Regions from separate parts of the Arthrobacter sp. Hor0625 genome, predicted to be linked through region 3. Evidence: riboswitches for the same ligand, from Rfam matches in the RefSeq annotation. Region 3 holds a riboswitch; each other region holds the start of a gene.

Region 1 (5,728 bases), 180 kb from region 3:
GCCGCTCGTGGTCCGCCACGCCGCCGGGCCAGTCGGCCTTGGCGTGCCGCATGAGCACCAGCCGTCGTATGTGATGCGCGCTCATGGCTCCCATCCTAGTGGGGACCGCCGGCCACGAGCGCGCCCGCCGGTGAGGCCTCAGTCCTCCAGGACGAAGGTCACTTCCAGCACCACGTGCCAGGCGACGACAGCGCCGCCGCTGATTTCGACCTTCTGCTCCTTGACCCAGGCGCCGGTAACGTTCCGCAGGGTCTTGTTGGCCCGGTCCACGCCTTCCTTGATGGCGTCCTCGAACGAGGTCTTGGAGTTCGAGCTCAGGGTAGTAATACGTGCAACAGACATGATTCCTCCCAATAGTCGGATCGACGGTCCGAGACTACGCCGAAGGCAGGAAACGCAATAGGGTCCATAAGCGCGTTGCGAGGCGCGGGTTGCGGCGACGCCGAGCGCAGGCGCCGAGGGATCGTGCCGCCAAAGCGAAAGCGCCCGCCCCCGGAACAGGGACGGACGCTTTGCGCCGGACTTGGAAGCTAGATGGAGTATTCCGGGGCGGCCCAGACGACAACTTCCGGGTGTTCGTAGAAGCGGTATCCCTGGCCGCGGACCGTGCGCACGGTGTTGGCCAGGCGGCCCAGCTTGGAGCGCAGCCGGCGGATGTGCACATCGATGGTGCGCTCGTTGGGGACCTCCTCGGCGTTCTTCCACAGGCCTTCGAGCAACTCGTCGCGGCCCACGGTGCGGGTGCCGTTTTCCACGAGGTAATTAAGGAGTTCGAACTCCTTGAACGTCAGGTTCAGCGATTCGCCGTCGAGCGCCACCTCGCGGCGGGCCAGGTCGATCAGCACACCGGACGGGCGCGGATCCTGCGGCTGCTGCAGCCGGGCGTTTTCGGCGCGCTGCCGGGCACCGGCGGTGGGGTCGCCGAACGTGGAGCGGACGACGTCGAGGGCCGAACCGGCGGCGGAAGCCGGGGCGACGGCCACCGCGGCGTAGCTCTCCGCGCCGGGCACGAGCGACTGGGCGTAGGCGCGGATTTCCTGGGCCAGCTTGGCAATGGACGTGCCGGCGGCAGCCGCGGTCTCCTCGTCAATGCCCATGTAGAGCACAAAGCCGCGGGCAACGTTGTCGTTGGGGACCGGACGGACGGGGCCGGAAGTCCCGGGGGCAATCACCGGGGTGGGCGCCGTGGTCGGGGCCGTCTCGGCCGGTACCGCGCGCAGCTGGCCGTACGAGTTCGGGTTGTACCCCTGGGCGGCGTAACCCGGAGCGGGGAAGCTGGCGGATCCGGCAGGGCCGAAGCTGGGCCTGCCGCCGAAGCCCTGGCGGACACCGGTCTGGCCGGCCTTGTTAGCGTTTCGGACGGAGATGTGGACGTATCCGGATGCAACTGACATGGATTGCTTACCTCAATGTGAATGGCCGTCATCGCGGCTCGAATGCTTTTTCCCCGCAATGAGAACTGGGGAGGGGCGCCCGACGCTGGGCTGGGGGCGAATGCCTAGAAAACGTTCTGGGGTGTAGAAGTTAGGCGTGCATTCGACAACAGGGCATCTCAGTACCAGCGGGTGCGCTGATCCAGGAAGCTGCGGCTGCAGGTGCTGTTGAGTTCTTGTTCACATTGGAAGTGTGCAACGTAACAATGAGAACTAGCAAGTAACAATGGACGCTAAAGTCCGCATGGTGAGACAAAATCGCCGTTTGTAGTGGAGATCACAATTCTGCGCTGCCGGTCTGGGGCCGGGAGATCACGCGGAATAGAACTGCATTTCGCCACGTGCCCGAAGATGATTCGATCTTGCGGCCTGGTGGCGGCTTTGCGTTTTCCGTAAGCAGAAATTACGAAATCGCATCTTTGGTCCGGTGCGCGGGCCGGCCGTCCACGCAGTGGGCAGCCCTGAGGACCCGACCCGGCCGCCGCGGCCCCGGTCCCGGGCGGACACCCAGCTCGATAGTCTGGAAGTCACAGGTGCCGCACAGGATCCCCAAAGCCGCACCTCACCGGCAGATCGGAGAGTCGTCCCATGGCCACTTCGCACTCCATGACCAACCACCTCCCCCAACTGACGCATCCGGACGGCTCCCCCATCCGGGCCCTGGTGGTGGACGACGAGCCCAGTCTCTCGGAGCTGATGAGCATGGGGCTGCGCATGGCGGGCTGGTCCGTTGCCGTGGCGGCGGACGGCCCCGAAGCGGTCAAGCTGGCCAAGGAATTCCGCCCCGACGTGCTGGTCCTGGACGTGATGCTCCCCGGGTTCGACGGCGTCGAGCTGCTCACCCGGATCCGCGCGTTCGCGCCCGAGGTACCCGCGCTCTTCCTCACGGCCAAGGACGCCGTCCAGGACCGGATCACCGGACTGGCAGCCGGCGGCGATGACTACGTCACCAAGCCGTTCAGCATGGAGGAAGTCCTGCTGCGGCTCCACCGGCTGGTCCAGCGCTCCGGGGTGGCCGCCATGGACACTGCCGAGCTCGTCGTCGGGGACCTCGTGCTGAACGTGGACACCCGCGACGTGACGCGGGCCGGCGAGGACGTGCACCTGACCGCCACCCAGTTCGAACTGCTGCGTTACCTGATGGAGAACCCGAAACGGGTCATCAGCAAGGCCCAGATCCTGGACCGGGTCTGGGACTACGACTTCGGCGGCCAGGCCAACATCGTGGAACTGTACATCTCCTATCTGCGGAAGAAGATCGACGCCAACCACGCGCCGATGATCCACACGGTGCGCGGCGCCGGCTACGTCCTGAAACCGGCGGACTGACCGATGCCTTCCTTCCCCGACGTTGCGGCCGCTCCCGGGCCCGACTGGCGCAGCCCGTCCACGTGGCATCTGCGCACCCGGCTGGTCCTGGTGGCCATGGGACTGCTCGTGGCCATCTGCGGCGCAGTGGGCGTCTTCAGCTACATCTCCATGGATTCCTTCCTCACCCGGCAACTCGACGAACAGCTCGGAGCCGCCGCGCACCGCTCCAGCGAGTTCGGCCGATCCGACCCCGACGACCCCCGCGGACGGCCGGACCCGCTTGAGGCACGCGGTCAGGGCATCGGCACGCTGAATGCCCGGTTGCAGGGCGGCGCCGTGGTGAGCGCCGGTGTCCTTGCCGGCGATGCCACGCGCAGGAGCCTCTCCGCCGACGACAACGCGGTCCTGCTGGCGCTGGCCCCGAACGCGGAGCCGGTGGACCGGACCCTCTCGGCGGGCGCCTACCGGCTTATCGCCGCGACCGCCCCGTACGGCGACGTCATTGTCACCGGGCTGCCCCTGGCCGAGAAGCAAAGCACCCTGGCGTCCCTGGTGGGCACCCTCGGAGCCGTGTCCGCCGGCGGCCTGATCCTGGTCGGGCTCGTCGGCACCGCCCTCATCCGCCGGACCATGCAGCCGCTCGAGCAGCTCTCCGAGGTCGCCACCAAGGTCTCACGGCTGCCGCTGGACGCCGGCGAGGTGGCGCTGGGGGTGCGCGTCCCGCCGTCGGCCGCCCACCCGGGCACGGAGGTCGGCAGCGTCGGCTACGCCCTGAACCAGATGCTGGAGAACGTCTCCAATGCCCTGCAAGCCCGGCAGGAAAGCGAGATGAAGGTGCGGCAGTTCGTCGCGGACGCCTCCCACGAACTCCGGACGCCCCTGACCGCGATCCGCGGCTACACCGAGTTGCTGCGGATGACGGAGCATTTCACCCCCGACGGCGAGAAGTCCCTGGCCCGTGTGCAAAGCCAGTCGGAGCGGATGACGGCGCTGGTGGAGGATCTGCTGCTGCTGGCGCGGCTGGACGAGGGGCAGCCGCCCACCTTCGGCAACGTCGACCTCACCCAGCTGGCGGTCGAAACGGTGAGCGACGAGAAGGTCATGGCCCCGGACCGGATCTGGCAGTTGGAACTTCCCGACGAGCCCGTGCTGGTGCGCGGCGACTCCACCCAGCTGCACCAGGTGCTCGCCAATCTGCTGTCCAACGCCCGCAAGCACACCGGGCCGGGAACGACCGTGGTCACCGGCGTGATGCGCGCGGCCGACGGCAGCGCCGTGGTCACCGTGACGGACAACGGCGGCGGCATCGCCCCGGAGTTCGTCGGCCGGGTCTTCGCGCGCTTCGCCCGGGCCGACGCCGCCCGCACGAATCCGGCGGCCGGGGCCGCAGGCGGGCCCGCCGGACCGTCAGCAGCGCCGTCGGCAGGGACGACGGCGGTCGCCGCACCGGCGTCCGAGGGCACCAGCGGGCTGGGGCTATCCATCGTGTACTCGATCGTCCAGGCCCACGGCGGGACGGTCGAGGTGACCTCCCGGCCGGGCCGGACCCAGTTCGCCGTCAGGCTGCCGGCAGCGGCTGCCGCTTCCTGACCGGCCGGCCTTGCACCAACCCGCTATCCTCTTGGGCGCCAAAGGCAAGCCGCCACACCACGCCACACCACGCCCGTTACCTAAATGTGACTTTCGGAGGAGAGTTCGGTACGGTTTTATGGAGCGGTCATCGATCTGACCGCGCATCCGGGTTGACGCCAAGCTCTGCCGCTTCCCGGATTCTCATGGACCAGGCAGAGGCGGGGGACCCAGTGTTCCCGGGCATTCTGCAGCCATGCACCCTTGGGGTTAAGCCGACACGTTGAGATTCCGTGCGGCCGGGTCACGGATCCGAACCCGACAGCTCACTCCGTAGGCGTTGAGAGGCATAGATGACTGATTTCAAGGTACCCGCGCGCCCGGAAGGCGCTAAACGCACGTCCGACACCGACCACGCGCGCCACCGCGCCGTCCCGGCCCAACGCACTTCTGCCCTGTCACGGCTTCGTGCAGGCTCGGCCGGCAAGCGCGCCGCCGTAGCCGCCACAGCTTTCGCCGTCCTGCTGGGCGCCGGCGCTGCAGGCCAGGCCTCGGGCCAGAGCGCCCGCGCCGATGAAGCGGCCAGGGACACCGCCGCTTCCCTGCAAACCTTGAACTTTGAACGGGTCGGCAGCAACACCCCTGCCTCCCCCGCCCCGGCGAGCGTGGAGGCCAAGGCCAGCAAGGCAGCCAAGGCGCCGGCCTCCCCCACCGCCAAGGCTGCGGCGCCGAAGAAGGCCCCGGCGGCCCCCAAACCGGCGGCGGCAAAGCCCGCCAAGCCGATCGCCGTCGACGACCCGGCCGGGGCGCAGGCCTACGCGGCCTCCCAGTTGCCGGCCCACGGCTGGGCGCCGAGCGAGATGCAGTGCCTGATGAAGCTGTGGACCAAGGAATCGGACTGGAAGACCACCGCGACCAACCCCAGCAGCGGCGCGTACGGCGTGGTGCAGTCCCTGCCGGCGGAGAAAATGGCCAGCGCCGGCGCGGACTACCGGACCAACTACCGGACCCAGATCAACTGGGGTCTGCAGTACGTCGAGGACCGCTACGGCTCGCCGTGTAACGCCCTGAACTTCCACTACGCGAACAACTGGTACTAAGCACCACGGGCCCTTCCCGTAGGGTGCCCGCAGAACGAGGCCCCGGATCCGCCGGATCCGGGGCCTCTTTCTGCCTTGCGCCCCGCGCGGCCAGCGGCGGGGCGGATCCGGCCGGCTACCCGTTGGGACGGCCGGGGATGTACTGCACTGCCCATTTGTTGCCGTCCGGATCGGCGAAGTAGATGAACTCGCCCCAGTCTTGAACGTCGACTTCGCTGACGTCCACGCCGCCTTCCTTGAGTTGCCGGTGCGCGGCCTGGATGTCGCTGACCACCATCTGGAGGCTCGGCGCGGTGCCGGGCGGAGCATCGGTAA
Region 2 (5,728 bases), 1.3 Mb from region 3:
CGCCGAGGGCGGCATCTGGCAGTCCGGCGGCGGCCTGGTCTCCGACGGGCCGGGCCAGATCCTCTTCGCCACCGGTAACGGCATCTCGCCTAAGCCCGGACCCGGCAAAACCCCGCCGGCCACCCTCGCCGAATCCGTGGTCCGGCTGGCCGTGGGCGCGGACGGCACCCTCAAGCCCACCGACTTCTTCAGCCCCGCCAACAACGCCAAGCTCGACCAGGACGACGCCGACCTCGGCTCCGGGGCGCCGATCGCCATCCCCGACGGCTATGGGACTGCGGCGCACCCGCGGCTGCTGGTCCACGCGGGCAAGGACGGGCGTGTGTACCTGATGGACCGGACGAACCTCGGCGGCATGGGCCAAGGCCCCGGCGGCGGAGACGCGGTCCTGGACGAGGCCGGTCCGTACAGCGGGGTCTGGGGCAGGCCCGCGTTCCTGGGCACCCCCGACGGCGGGTACGTCTACACCGTCGAAAACAAGGGCTATCTCCGGGCCCACAAGCTTGTGCCGACCAGCACCGGCGGCGTGCAGCTGGCCTCGGTGGGCACGTCGGTGGGCACGTTCGGATACACCTCCGGCGCGCCGTCGGTCACCTCGAACGGCACGGATCCCGCCTCGGCGCTCGTGTGGGTGGTGTACTCGACCGGACCCACCGGGGCCGGTGCCGAACTGCGGGCCTACCGCGCGCTGCCGGACAGCAACGGAAAGCTTCAGCAGGTGTTTGCCGGACCGCTCGGCACGGCCTCCAAGTTCTCGTCGGTGGCCACCGACAACGGCCGGGTCTACGTCGGCACCAGGGACGGGCGGCTGCTGGCGTTCGGCGCCCCCACGACCTCCGCCGTCGGGGCAACGAACACCGACCTCGGCCTGGCCGCGGTGGGTTCGGCGAAGACCGGCACCGTGACCGTCACCGCCACCAGGGCCGTCACCATCAACGCCGTGTCCACCGCCGCGCCGTTCGCGATCGGCGCCCTGCCGCTGCCCCGCGCGCTGGCCAAAGGCGCCAGCCTGGCGGTTCCCGTGACGTTCGCGCCGACCGCCGTCGGCCAGGTCGATGGAGCGCTGACGGTCAAGACCGCCGACGGCGAAACAGACCTCCTCGGCATCCACGCCGTGGGCACGAAGGAGGGGCTGGGTGCCACCCCGGCAGCGCTGGCCTACACCGATGTGCCGACCCAGACGAGCAGCCGGCAGACCGTCAATGTCGTCAATACCGGCACCACCGTCGCCACGGTCACCGGGATGACCCCTCCGGCCAACGCAGCCCTCAAGGTGGACCCGGGCACGGCGCCGGTCCTTGGGCAAAAGATCCAGCCGCTTACCTCCGTGCCGGTGTCCATCACCTTTAGCCCGACGGCGGCGGGCGCCGTGGCTGACAAACTGGTGGTCGCCAGCGACCGCGGATCACTCACCGTCCCGCTGTCGGCGACGGCGGTCTCCGGCGCGGCGCACTTGCAGCTCCCGCCGTCGCTGGACTTCGGCGACGTGGCCGTCGGTGCAGCCGCCACCCGGGACTTCACGGTCGTCAACACCGGAAACATCCCGCTGACCATCACCAAGGCCAAGGCGCCGCAGGGCGTCTTCTCGACCACCACCCCGATCGCCGAAGGCCTGGTCATCCCGCCGGGTGAATCCGCCTACCAGAGCGTCACCTTCAAACCGACGGCGCCGGGCCAGGCAGGAACCGTGGACACGTTCTACCTCTTGACCGGCAACGACGGGCAGGGCGCCCTGAAGGTGATGCTTACAGGAACGGGCGTCGACGATCCGATCGGGCTCAAGGCCTACCAGCTCAACGCCGGTGACCCCCGGTCGATCCTCGGGCGGTCCCTGACCCTCGAATACCCGGTCGCGGGCGGCAAGTGCCAGGACTATGCCCGGGGCGTGATCTGTTGGTCGCCGGCGACCGGCGCACACGTGCTGACCGGAGCGATCTACGCCCGCTACAAGGCGATGGGCGGGGCCGCCGGCGTCCTGCGCTTCCCGACAACGGACGAGAAAGCGACCCCGGACAAGGTGGGCCGGTACAACCACTTCTCCGGCGGCGGCGCCAGCGGCAGCTCGATTTACTGGTCGCCGGCGACAGGGGCGCACGCGGTCATGGGGGCCATCCGGTCCCGCTGGGCCGCCCTGGGCTGGGAACAGAGCCGGCTCGGCTACCCCGTCACGGACGAGTTGGCCACCCCGGACAGGGTGGGCCGGTACAACCACTTCGCCGGCGGCGGGGGCAGCGGCAGTTCGATCTACTGGTCACCGAAGACGGGGGCGCACGCCGTAATGGGCGGGATCAGGACGGCGTGGGCCGCGCAGGGCTGGGAGCAGGGCAAGCTTGGATACCCCGTCACGGATGAGATGGTAACTCCGGACAAGGTGGGCCGGTACAACCACTTCGCCGGCGGCGGAGGCAGTGGCAGCTCGATCTACTGGTCACCGGCCAGCGGCGCGCATTCGGTGATGGGCGCTATCAGGTCCCGCTGGGCTGCCCTGGGCTGGGAACGGGGACGGCTGGGCTATCCGGTCTCGGACGAGTACTGGGTCCCCGTCGGCCGGGCCTCGAACTTCCAGCGCGGCAAATTGACCTGGTACTCGGCCACCGGCGCCGTCACCGGCTAAGCCCGGCGCGCTCCACCGGGCAGAATGGAGCCATGAGCGAGCCCGGGGAGTTCATTGACGCGGCGCTGCAACGGGAAAGCTCCTGGCAGCGGGCGGAGGAAGGCCAGGCCCGCTACGCCCCCGAGCTGCGGGTTTACGGCGCCTCCGTGGGTGCCGTCCGCGGCACGGTCCGCGACGCGCTCCGCCGCTACCGGGACCTGGACCACGACGGCGTCACCGCGCTCAGCTCCGAACTGTGGGCAGTGCCCGTTTTCGAGCGCCGGCTCGCCGCCGTCGTGCTGCTGCAGTCCCGCCTCGCTGTGCTGGACAACACGGACCTGACCCGGATCGAGGGTTTCGTCCGCGGCGCCCACCTGCGCGAACTGGCCGACGCGCTCGCCGTCGACGTCGTCGGGCCGCTGGTCGCGGGGCTGCAGGGCCCGCCCCGGGCCCGGGCCGAGGCCGTCCTCGGGCGCTGGCTGCAGGACCCGGACGCCTGGCTCCGGCGCGCCGCCCTGCTCGCTCCGCTGCGCGAGGTGCGGGCCGGCCGCGGCGACTGGGAACGCTTCCGCCGGCAGGCGCACCTTGCGCAGACGGGGACGGCGACGGCGGCCGCGCGCCGTCCTGCTGCGGCGGAACCGGGGCACCGCTCCGCAGAGTCCGGAGCGCCCGCAACGTCAGTGCCGGCGCCCGACGACCCTGTGGCGGAGGCGGTGTCCGCCATCCGCAGCGCATTCAGCCGGCACGGCGGCGCGGAGCCCGGGCGCGGCCGCGCCTGAGCCGGCCGGCGGGCGGCTGAACCGCTACCGGTCCGGCCGGCGCTCCACCACGGCGTAGGCCTTTCCGTCGAGGAACTGCCAGTCGGTGACGACCATGAACCCGAGCGCGTCCACACGGTCATTGAGGACATGGACGTCGAAGCCGCCATCGCGCGGCTCGGCATCCCACGTCAAGACGTGGGTCTCATTGTCCTCTAGGACAAGCAGTTCGGTGTTGACGTCTAGGTCCGGCTGGGCCGGGTCGCTCAACTGGCAGATCGCAACGCACGGGCTGGACATCTCGGGCCTCCGCTCCGGAAATGCTGGGTGCTGCCATCCTAGGCGCAGGAGCGCCGGCGCCCCCAGGGGTTTTCGGCCCAGCCCCCGGCCGGAAAATGCGCAGGACACGGGCCTCGTTATCTGAATGTGACATTACGGCCTGATCACGTTACCGTGGATGAGTGCCTGTTTGTATCCGATACGGGCGCTCCTGAGCCGATTGCCTAACTCTGCCGCGGCCCGGGATCCGAATGCAACCATCTGGCAGAGACGGGGAAACCACTTTTGGCCTGGCGTTATGCCGGCCTTGGGGTGAAGCCGCGCAGTGCTCGTTCTGACGGGCCAGCGGCCGGGTGCCTCCCATCCGAATCCGACAGCTCACCTCGCAGGCATTGGGAGAGGCTACATTCATGTCTTCAAGCACTACTTCTGCGCGCCATCGTACCGACGCCACCGCCGGACGGACCGCAGCGTTTTCGGTCAAACCAGGCACCATCGGCCGCCAGGCCGCCGTACTCTTCGCCGCGTCCGGCCTCGTCCTGACCAGCGGCATGGCGGCCCACGCGGCCACCGCGGCCCCGGCCGAGCGCGACTCCGCCCCGGCTTCCAAGGTCGACGTCGACAGCAAGGTCTCGACGCCCGTCACCGCTGATTCCGCGGTGCAGATCAGCTTCGACCGCCCGGCAGTGGCCACCACGCCGGCACCCGTGATCGAGCAGCCGAAGCCGGTGGCCGCGGCCCCCGCAGCTGCTCCCGCGCCGGCCGTTCCGGCTGCTGCCCCCGTTGCCGCTCCGGCGGCGCCGGCGATCACCGTCCAGGCGAAGGCAACCGCAGCGCCTGCACCGAAGGCCGGCGGCGTGAACGCCGCCATGCTGGCGGCCGCCTACAGCCAGATCGGCATCACCCAGGACTGCACCGCCATGGTGGAGAAAGCCCTCGGCGCTGCCGGTATCCCGGTGGGTGACCTCGGTCCGCAGCAGTTCATGAACTACGGCAAGGTTGTGGGCACCCCGCAGCCCGGCGACATGATCGTCCAGTCCGGCCACGTTGCCATCTACGCCGGCGACGGCCAGGTCATCAGCGGCGGCATGAACGGCTCGAACCAGACGATCAAGCACCCGCTGTCCTGGTTGACCGCCACCGGCGGCGTGACCTTCGTCCGCGCCGGCGCCTAACCACCGCGCTTAAGCACCGCGCAGAGCGGCGGCGCACGCGCCTCTTTCAAAGCCGGTGGCCGGCTGCCCTGGGCAGCCGGCCACCGGCTTTCGCTTGCCTGCGTGCGGGTTCAGCCGCATGGCCGCCGTCGGGGTGCCGCTCAGCTGGTGTAGCGGAGTAAAACCACCCCGTTGCCGAACGCCCTGGTGTCCGCCAGCGCCAGCTCCGTCCTGTCCGCGGCAGTCCTAAACAGCGGCCGGCCGCGCCCCAGCAGGACCGGATGGACGTAAATCCAGTATTCATCGATCAGCCCGAGGCGGCGGAAGCTGTCGGCCAGCTCCGCCCCGCCGAGCGCCAGGTCCCCGCCGGGGCTCCGCTTCAACTCCAGGACATCGCCGGCGACGACGTCGCGCACCACCGTGGTGTTCCACCCGGCCGCCTGCAGGGTCCGGGAGTACACGTACTTGGGCATGTCCCGCCAGATCCGGGCGAACTCCGCCTCCGCCGGCGTGCTCGCCGGATCCAGGTCGGCCGTCGGCCAGTAGCCGGCCATCAGTTCATAGGTGACCCGACCGTCCAGGAAGGCCCCCATCGTCCGCAACTGCTCGTTGAAGTGGTTGTGCAGCTCCTCATCGACCCGGTGCCAGCCAATATCGCGGCCGGGGCCCTCGAAGAACCCATCAAGGGAGACCTGCACGGCCACAATGATCTTCCGCATGGGCCGAGCGTACGCCCGGACGGGGCCTCCCGGTAGGGGAACGCGGTGAAAACGAACCGGCAGGATCATGCCGTTTGAGCTCCTTGGGGATCCGGCGGCAGGACTTGTTCGTGTTTTCGGCAGAATCTTGCCGAATTGGCTGTTTCGGGCCATGATGGAGGAACTACCGGCCGAAACCGGCAGAATCATGCCGGAGACAGCTGGCGGGAGCGGGAACGAAAGGAA
Region 3 (5,728 bases):
GAAGTTGGCGTGGTTCAAACGGTACAGCAGTTGGGGCTCAATGTCACATTCAGATCACGGGCGTGTCAAAAAAATGTGAGCTGCCCCTCGGCTAGCTAGAGCCAGCCGAGCGGATCCACGACTTCCCCGTTGACCATCACCTCGAAGTGGAGGTGGCAGCCGGTGGATGCGCCGGTGGTTCCGCTCATCGCCACCACATCGCCGCGTGAGACCTGCTGGCCCACGTGGACGCTGGACGACGACAAGTGGTTGTACGTGGTCTCCAGGCCGTTGCCATGGTCGATCACGACCCGGTTGCCGCCCCCGTAGGGGTGCCAGCCGGAAAAGGTAACGGTGCCGCTCGCGGCGGCGTGCACGGCGGTGCCGCACTGGGCGGCGTAGTCCTGGCCGCGGTGGAACTCGCCGGCCCCGCCGGTGATCGGGCTGACCCGGTAACCGAAGGCCGAGGCGGTGACCATGGAATCAAGCGGGGCTCCCAGGCTGCCGGCGGAGGCGGCGCGCGTGATGGAACCGACCGACTGGGCGCTGAGCAGCTGCTTGAGCCGGCCGTCCGGGTCGCCCTTGGTGGTCACGGCGGTGCGGTTGAAGTTGATCTCGGCGGCGGCGGCCTTCACTTCAGGCTGCGCCGCGGCGGAGACCGAACCGGTGCGGGCGGCGCCGGTGGCTGTCGCGGGGCCGGTGGCAGGCACGGCGACGGTCAGGACCAGGCCGGTGGCGGCCAGGGCAATGCCGGCCTTCTGACCCACTCCGCTGACGGCGGCGAAGTCAGTTACCTGGCGGAACGGGCTGCGCCGGCCGCGGCGCTCGTCGCGGTGCGCGTCACGCGGGCGGCCGGTAAGGACGACGGCGGCCGGGCGCGGCTCCGGAGCGGGGCCGGTCGCACGACGGCGGCCCCTGACGGTCTGGGTGGTCAAGAAGGGTTCCTCTCTGGCTAGCCTGCGAAGTTAGCTGTCGGATTCGGGTCAGAGAGATCAAAGACCCGGTCCGCCGGTGCAAGCATCCAGGCACAGGGGAATCCAAGGACATCCTCGTGGTGTTTGCTTGCCGCTAGCGGACTTCACCCCAAGGCTGCCGCAGCAGCCGTTAGTGGTTCCCCCGCCTCTGCCAGAAGGATGATTCGCCTACTGATCCGCTGGCAGAGCTCGGCTTCGGATCAGATAACGGTTTAGTATCAGTGCTAGTCATCAACTATAGAGGATTAAGACCCGTAGTGATAATTCCGTTATCGGGTTGTGGACAACTTTCCAGGTGTCCGGCGGCCTGCCCCGGGACGGGAGCTACCCCAGAGTAACGAAGACATGGGCGGCGACCTCCGGCGGCAGCTCAAGGGCCCCCTGGATGTCGGGAACCCGGACGGAGATGTATTCGCCGACGCGCTCCAGCGACACGGCGGCGCCCGGGCGGATGCCCCCCTCATCGAGCTGGGCCAGCAGTTCCGGCTCGACCTGGATCGGCTCGGCCAGCCGGTTCACGGTGATCCGGGCGCCCTCCGCGTAGCCGGCCATGGCGTCGAGCAGGTTCACCACGCCGTGCCCCTGTGCCGGTTCGAGCGGCAGGCCGCCGATCTCGGCGAGGCCGGGGATGGGGTTTCCGTAGGGCGAGACGGTGGGGTGGTCCAGCAGTTCGAAGATCCTGCGCTCGACCCGCTCGCTCATCACGTGCTCCCAGCGGCACGCCTCCTCGTGGACGTAGGCCCAGTCGAGGCCGATCACGTCAGCAAGGAGCCGTTCGGCGAGGCGGTGCTTGCGCATGACTTCGATGGCGCGCTTCCGGCCGACGGCGGTCAGTTCAAGGTGCCGGTCGCCGGACACGACGACGAGGCCGTCGCGCTCCATGCGCCCGACGGTCTGGGACACGGTCGGGCCTGAGTGGCGCAGCCGCTCGGCGATGCGGGCGCGGAGGGCGACGATGTTCTCTTCTTCGAGTTCCAGGATGGTCCGAAGATACATCTCCGTGGTGTCGATCAGATCCGTCATTCAGCTCAGCTCCTCGGGCGCCGCCCTTGCGTCTTTCCCACCGTACAGCGCGCGGCGCGCGCCCAGGCGGGATCCGCCGTACGTCACCGTTCAGCCTAGCCTATTGTGAATTAGTCCGGATAATTCCGGGCGTGGCCGCCGCTTGGCAGCCCGCTCCCCCGCCCCGGCGCCGGCCGCGGGTCCACCCGCCCGGGACCGGGTCTCGATGACCGGACTGTGACGGACATTTTTCCCGCCCGCATCGGCCGGTCGGGCAGAATGAAGGAGCAGGTTCCGGCCCCACCGCGCCGGGACCGACCCCAGCCCGCCACGCACCCAGCGAAAATGGAGCCACAGTGAGCGACAGCAGCATCACCATCCCAGCGAACCTCCTGCCCAAGGACGGCCGGTTCGGCGCCGGCCCCTCGAAGGTGCGGCCGGAGCAGATGCAGGCCCTCGCCGACGCGTCGGGACTGCTGGGCACCTCGCACCGCCAGGCGCCGGTGAAGAACCTTGTGGGTTCGGTCCGGACGGGCCTGAGTGATTTCTTCCGCGCCCCCGAAGGCTACGAGGTGATCCTCGGCGTCGGCGGCTCCACCGCGTTCTGGGATATCGCCAGCTTCGGCCTGGTCGAGAACAAGGCACAGCACCTGTCGTTCGGTGAGTTCGGTTCCAAGTTCGCCGCCGCCACCAACAAGGCCCCGTTCCTGGCGGAGTCCTCGATCATCACCTCGGATCCGGGAACCCGGCCGGTGCCGAGCGCGGAAGCCGGCGTCGACGTCTATGCCTGGCCGCACAATGAAACCTCCACCGGCGTCGCAGCCCCGGTCAAGCGCGTCGCCGGCGCGGACGAGGGCTCGCTCGTGCTGGTGGACGCCACGTCCGCGGCCGGCGGCCTGGACGTGGACGTCGCGGAGACCGATGTGTACTACTTCGCCCCGCAGAAGAACTTCGCCTCCGACGGCGGCCTGTGGCTCGGGCTGTTCTCCCCGGCCGCCCTGGAGCGGGCCGCGCGGATCAAAGCCGGCGGCCGCTGGATCCCCGACTTCCTGGACCTGCAGACGGCGATCGACAACTCCCGGCTGAACCAGACCTATAACACCCCGGCCCTGGCCACGCTGGTGACACTGGATGCACAGGTGCGGTGGCTCAACGCCAACGGCGGCCTCGACTTTGCCGCCGCACGGACCGCGGACTCGGCCGGGCGGATCTACCGCTGGGCCGAAGCCTCCCCCTACGCCACGCCGTTCGTGGGCCGCGCAGAGGACCGGTCCAATGTCATCGCCACGATTGACTTCGACGAGTCGATCGACGCCGCTGCGATCGCGAAGGTGCTGCGCGCCAACGGCGTCGTGGACACCGAGCCGTACCGCAAGCTCGGCCGCAACCAGCTGCGGATCGCCACCTTCGTGGCCATCGAGCCGGACGATGTGTCCGCGCTGCTGGAGTGCATCGACTTCGTCGTGGGTGAACTGCAGAAGTAGGCCGGCGGGGACGCGTCAGCGTTCGACGGCGTCGCCCGGGTTCGTCCCCCGGGCGGCGCCGTCTGTGGTTTCCGCGGTCTCCGCATGGCGGTCGCCGCCGTCGGGCACCACCCGGAAGAACCGGAGCCCGCGGGCGCGCCGGTTAAAGGCAATCCGCAGGTGTTTGGCCCGGACAATCCAGACCATGCCGATCAGTGCCGCGGCAACGCCGGAGGCCGCCGCGACGCCCATCGACCAGCGTGCGCCGGCGACGTTCGCCACCCAGCCGACCAGCGGGGCGCCGATGGGCGTGCCGCCCATGAAGATTGCCATGTAGAGAGCCATCACCCGGCCGCGCATGACCGGGTCCGTGGTGGTCTGCACGTAGCCGTTCGCGCTGGTCATCATGGTGATCGCGAACAGGCCGACCGGCACCAGGGCGATGCCGTACCAGAAGTAGTCCGGCGCCAGGGCTGCGAGGCCGGAGGTCACCCCAAAGGCTCCGGCCGCACCGAAGATCACCCGCATGCGGGGTTTCTTCCGTCCCGCCGAGAGCAGGGCGCCGGCGACGGAGCCGATCGCCATGATCGAATTCATCAGGCCAAAGGCGCCGGCGTCGAGGCCGAACTCCGTGCCCACCATGGCGGCGATGAACAGGACGAAGTTCAGCCCGAGCGTGCCGACGATGAAGACCGCCACCAGCACCACCACGATGTCGGGCCGGTACCGCACGTAGCGCAGGCCCTCCCGGATCCGGCCCTTGCCGGCGGCCGCGCGCGGCAGCTGGCGCAGCGAGGCGGACGGGATCTTGGCCAGGCTCAGCAACAGCGCCACGAACGTGACGGTGTTGACCAGGAAGACCCAGCCCGGGCCAATGGCCACGGTGAGCATCCCGGCGACGGCCGGCCCGATCATGCGTGCCACGTTGAAGGAGGCGCTGTTGAGGGCGACCGCATTGGGCAGGTAGTCGTCGCGTACCAGTTCGGAGACGAACGTCTGCCGCACGGGTGCGTCCACGGCGGAGACGACGCCCAGCAGCAGCGCGAAGACGTAGACATGCCAGAGCTGCGCGGCCCCGGAGACCACCAGGACGCCCAGCGCCGCGCTCAGCAGGGCCATCGCCGACTGGGTGAGCACCAGCAGGCGTTTGCGGTTGAAACGGTCGGCGACCAGGCCGGCGACCGGCGCGAGGAACAGCTGCGGGCCCAGCTGCAGGGCCATCGTGATGCCCATGGCCCCGGCGTCCTGGCCGGTCAGGTGGTCAAAGACCAGCCAGTCCTGGGCGGTGCGCTGCATCCAGGTCCCGATGTTCGAGACGAGGGCGCCGATGAACCAGATCCGGTAGTTCAGGATGTGCAGGGACTTGAAGGTGGACCTCATGTCCTGGCCTTCCGCCGCCGCATTCCCCCGAACCGTCCCAAACCGCTAGTCGGCCTCTACCTGGGACGGCGCTTCCGCGGGGGCGTCGTCGTCCTCGGGGGCGGCCTCAGCGGCGTCGTCCTCAGGGGCGGCCTCAGCGGCGTCGTCCTCAGGGTCGGCCTCAGCGGCGCCGTCCTCGGGGGCATCGTCGTTGGCGGGGGCATCGTCGCCGGAGGCCCCATCCTGCGGGGCTTCCCCGGAAGCATCGCCGGCGCCGGACGCGGCGGCCTCGTCCTGCTGGGCGTCCTCGGGCCGTACCCGTTCGGCCCAGGGCACCCACTCCGGGGCCAGGATGGAGTCCTCGGACGGCAGGAGGCCCAGTTCGTTGACGGTGACCACCTTGGAGCGCGAGTTGCGGGTCAGCACCGCGTACCACTGCCAGCCGCTGTAGCCGGGCAGCTTGGACTCGAAGAGGTGGGTGACCAGGCGGTCGCCTTCGCTCTTGGCCGCCAGGTGCCGGCCGATCTGGTCCGCCGGGGCGATGCCCTCCACGGCGGTCCGGGCGGCGTCGACGGCGGCGGCCAGGAACGCGTCGGGTTTACCGGTGCGCCACACGGGCACGCCGTAGCGGGGTTTGGATCCTGCTTTGGAGGCTTTGGCGCCGGCGGCCGCAGCTGCTGCGCCGGCCGCCGGGGCGGCGTTCTGTTCAGGTTCCGGAGTCATGGAGGCCTTACGCGTCCAGCTCGTCGGCGACCTTACGCAGGGCCGCAGCGATGGCCTTGGCCTTGTTGCCCTCCGGGTATTTGCCCGCGGACAGCGTGCCGGAGAGGTTGTCGAGCACCGTCACCAGGTCCTGCACCAGCGGCGCGAGATCCCGGGCGCTGGGCCGCTTGGCCTTCGCGATCGACGGCGTCTTGTCCAGCACCCGCAGGCCCAGGGCCTGGGCGCCCT

The links. Region 3 has a riboswitch for cyclic di-AMP ahead of ACTWLI_RS02910 (M23 family metallopeptidase). Riboswitches for the same ligand answer to the same signal wherever they lie in the genome.
Region 1: linked by a shared signal. The riboswitch ahead of ACTWLI_RS03730 (hypothetical protein) and the one ahead of ACTWLI_RS02910 (M23 family metallopeptidase) in region 3 are both predicted to bind cyclic di-AMP.
Region 2: linked by a shared signal. The riboswitch ahead of ACTWLI_RS12990 (hypothetical protein) and the one ahead of ACTWLI_RS02910 (M23 family metallopeptidase) in region 3 are both predicted to bind cyclic di-AMP.

Annotation. Positions count from the first base shown of each region.
Region 1 covers NZ_CP199586.1:841,592-847,319, forward strand. The annotation lists gene ACTWLI_RS03705 (SixA phosphatase family protein) at 1-85, opposite strand, end outside; gene ACTWLI_RS03710 (dodecin family protein) at 139-342, opposite strand; gene ACTWLI_RS03715 (winged helix-turn-helix domain-containing protein) at 531-1,394, opposite strand; gene ACTWLI_RS03720 (response regulator transcription factor) at 2,022-2,762, shown strand; gene ACTWLI_RS03725 (HAMP domain-containing sensor histidine kinase) at 2,766-4,334, shown strand; cyclic di-AMP (ydaO/yuaA leader) riboswitch at 4,498-4,668, shown strand; gene ACTWLI_RS03730 (hypothetical protein) at 4,667-5,413, shown strand; gene ACTWLI_RS03735 (VOC family protein) at 5,529-5,728, opposite strand, start outside.
Region 2 covers NZ_CP199586.1:2,815,008-2,820,735, forward strand. The annotation lists gene ACTWLI_RS12975 (choice-of-anchor D domain-containing protein) at 1-2,614, shown strand, start outside; gene ACTWLI_RS12980 (DNA alkylation repair protein) at 2,647-3,372, shown strand; gene ACTWLI_RS12985 (hypothetical protein) at 3,397-3,651, opposite strand; cyclic di-AMP (ydaO/yuaA leader) riboswitch at 3,844-4,036, shown strand; gene ACTWLI_RS12990 (hypothetical protein) at 4,041-4,805, shown strand; gene ACTWLI_RS12995 (dihydrofolate reductase family protein) at 4,946-5,503, opposite strand.
Region 3 covers NZ_CP199586.1:665,713-671,440, forward strand. The annotation lists gene ACTWLI_RS02910 (M23 family metallopeptidase) at 96-914, opposite strand; cyclic di-AMP (ydaO/yuaA leader) riboswitch at 919-1,124, opposite strand; gene ACTWLI_RS02915 (metal-dependent transcriptional regulator) at 1,278-1,976, opposite strand; gene serC (phosphoserine transaminase) at 2,312-3,439, shown strand; gene ACTWLI_RS02925 (MFS transporter) at 3,455-4,798, opposite strand; gene ACTWLI_RS02930 (DUF3027 domain-containing protein) at 4,844-5,500, opposite strand; gene ACTWLI_RS02935 (cold-shock protein) at 5,508-5,728, opposite strand, start outside.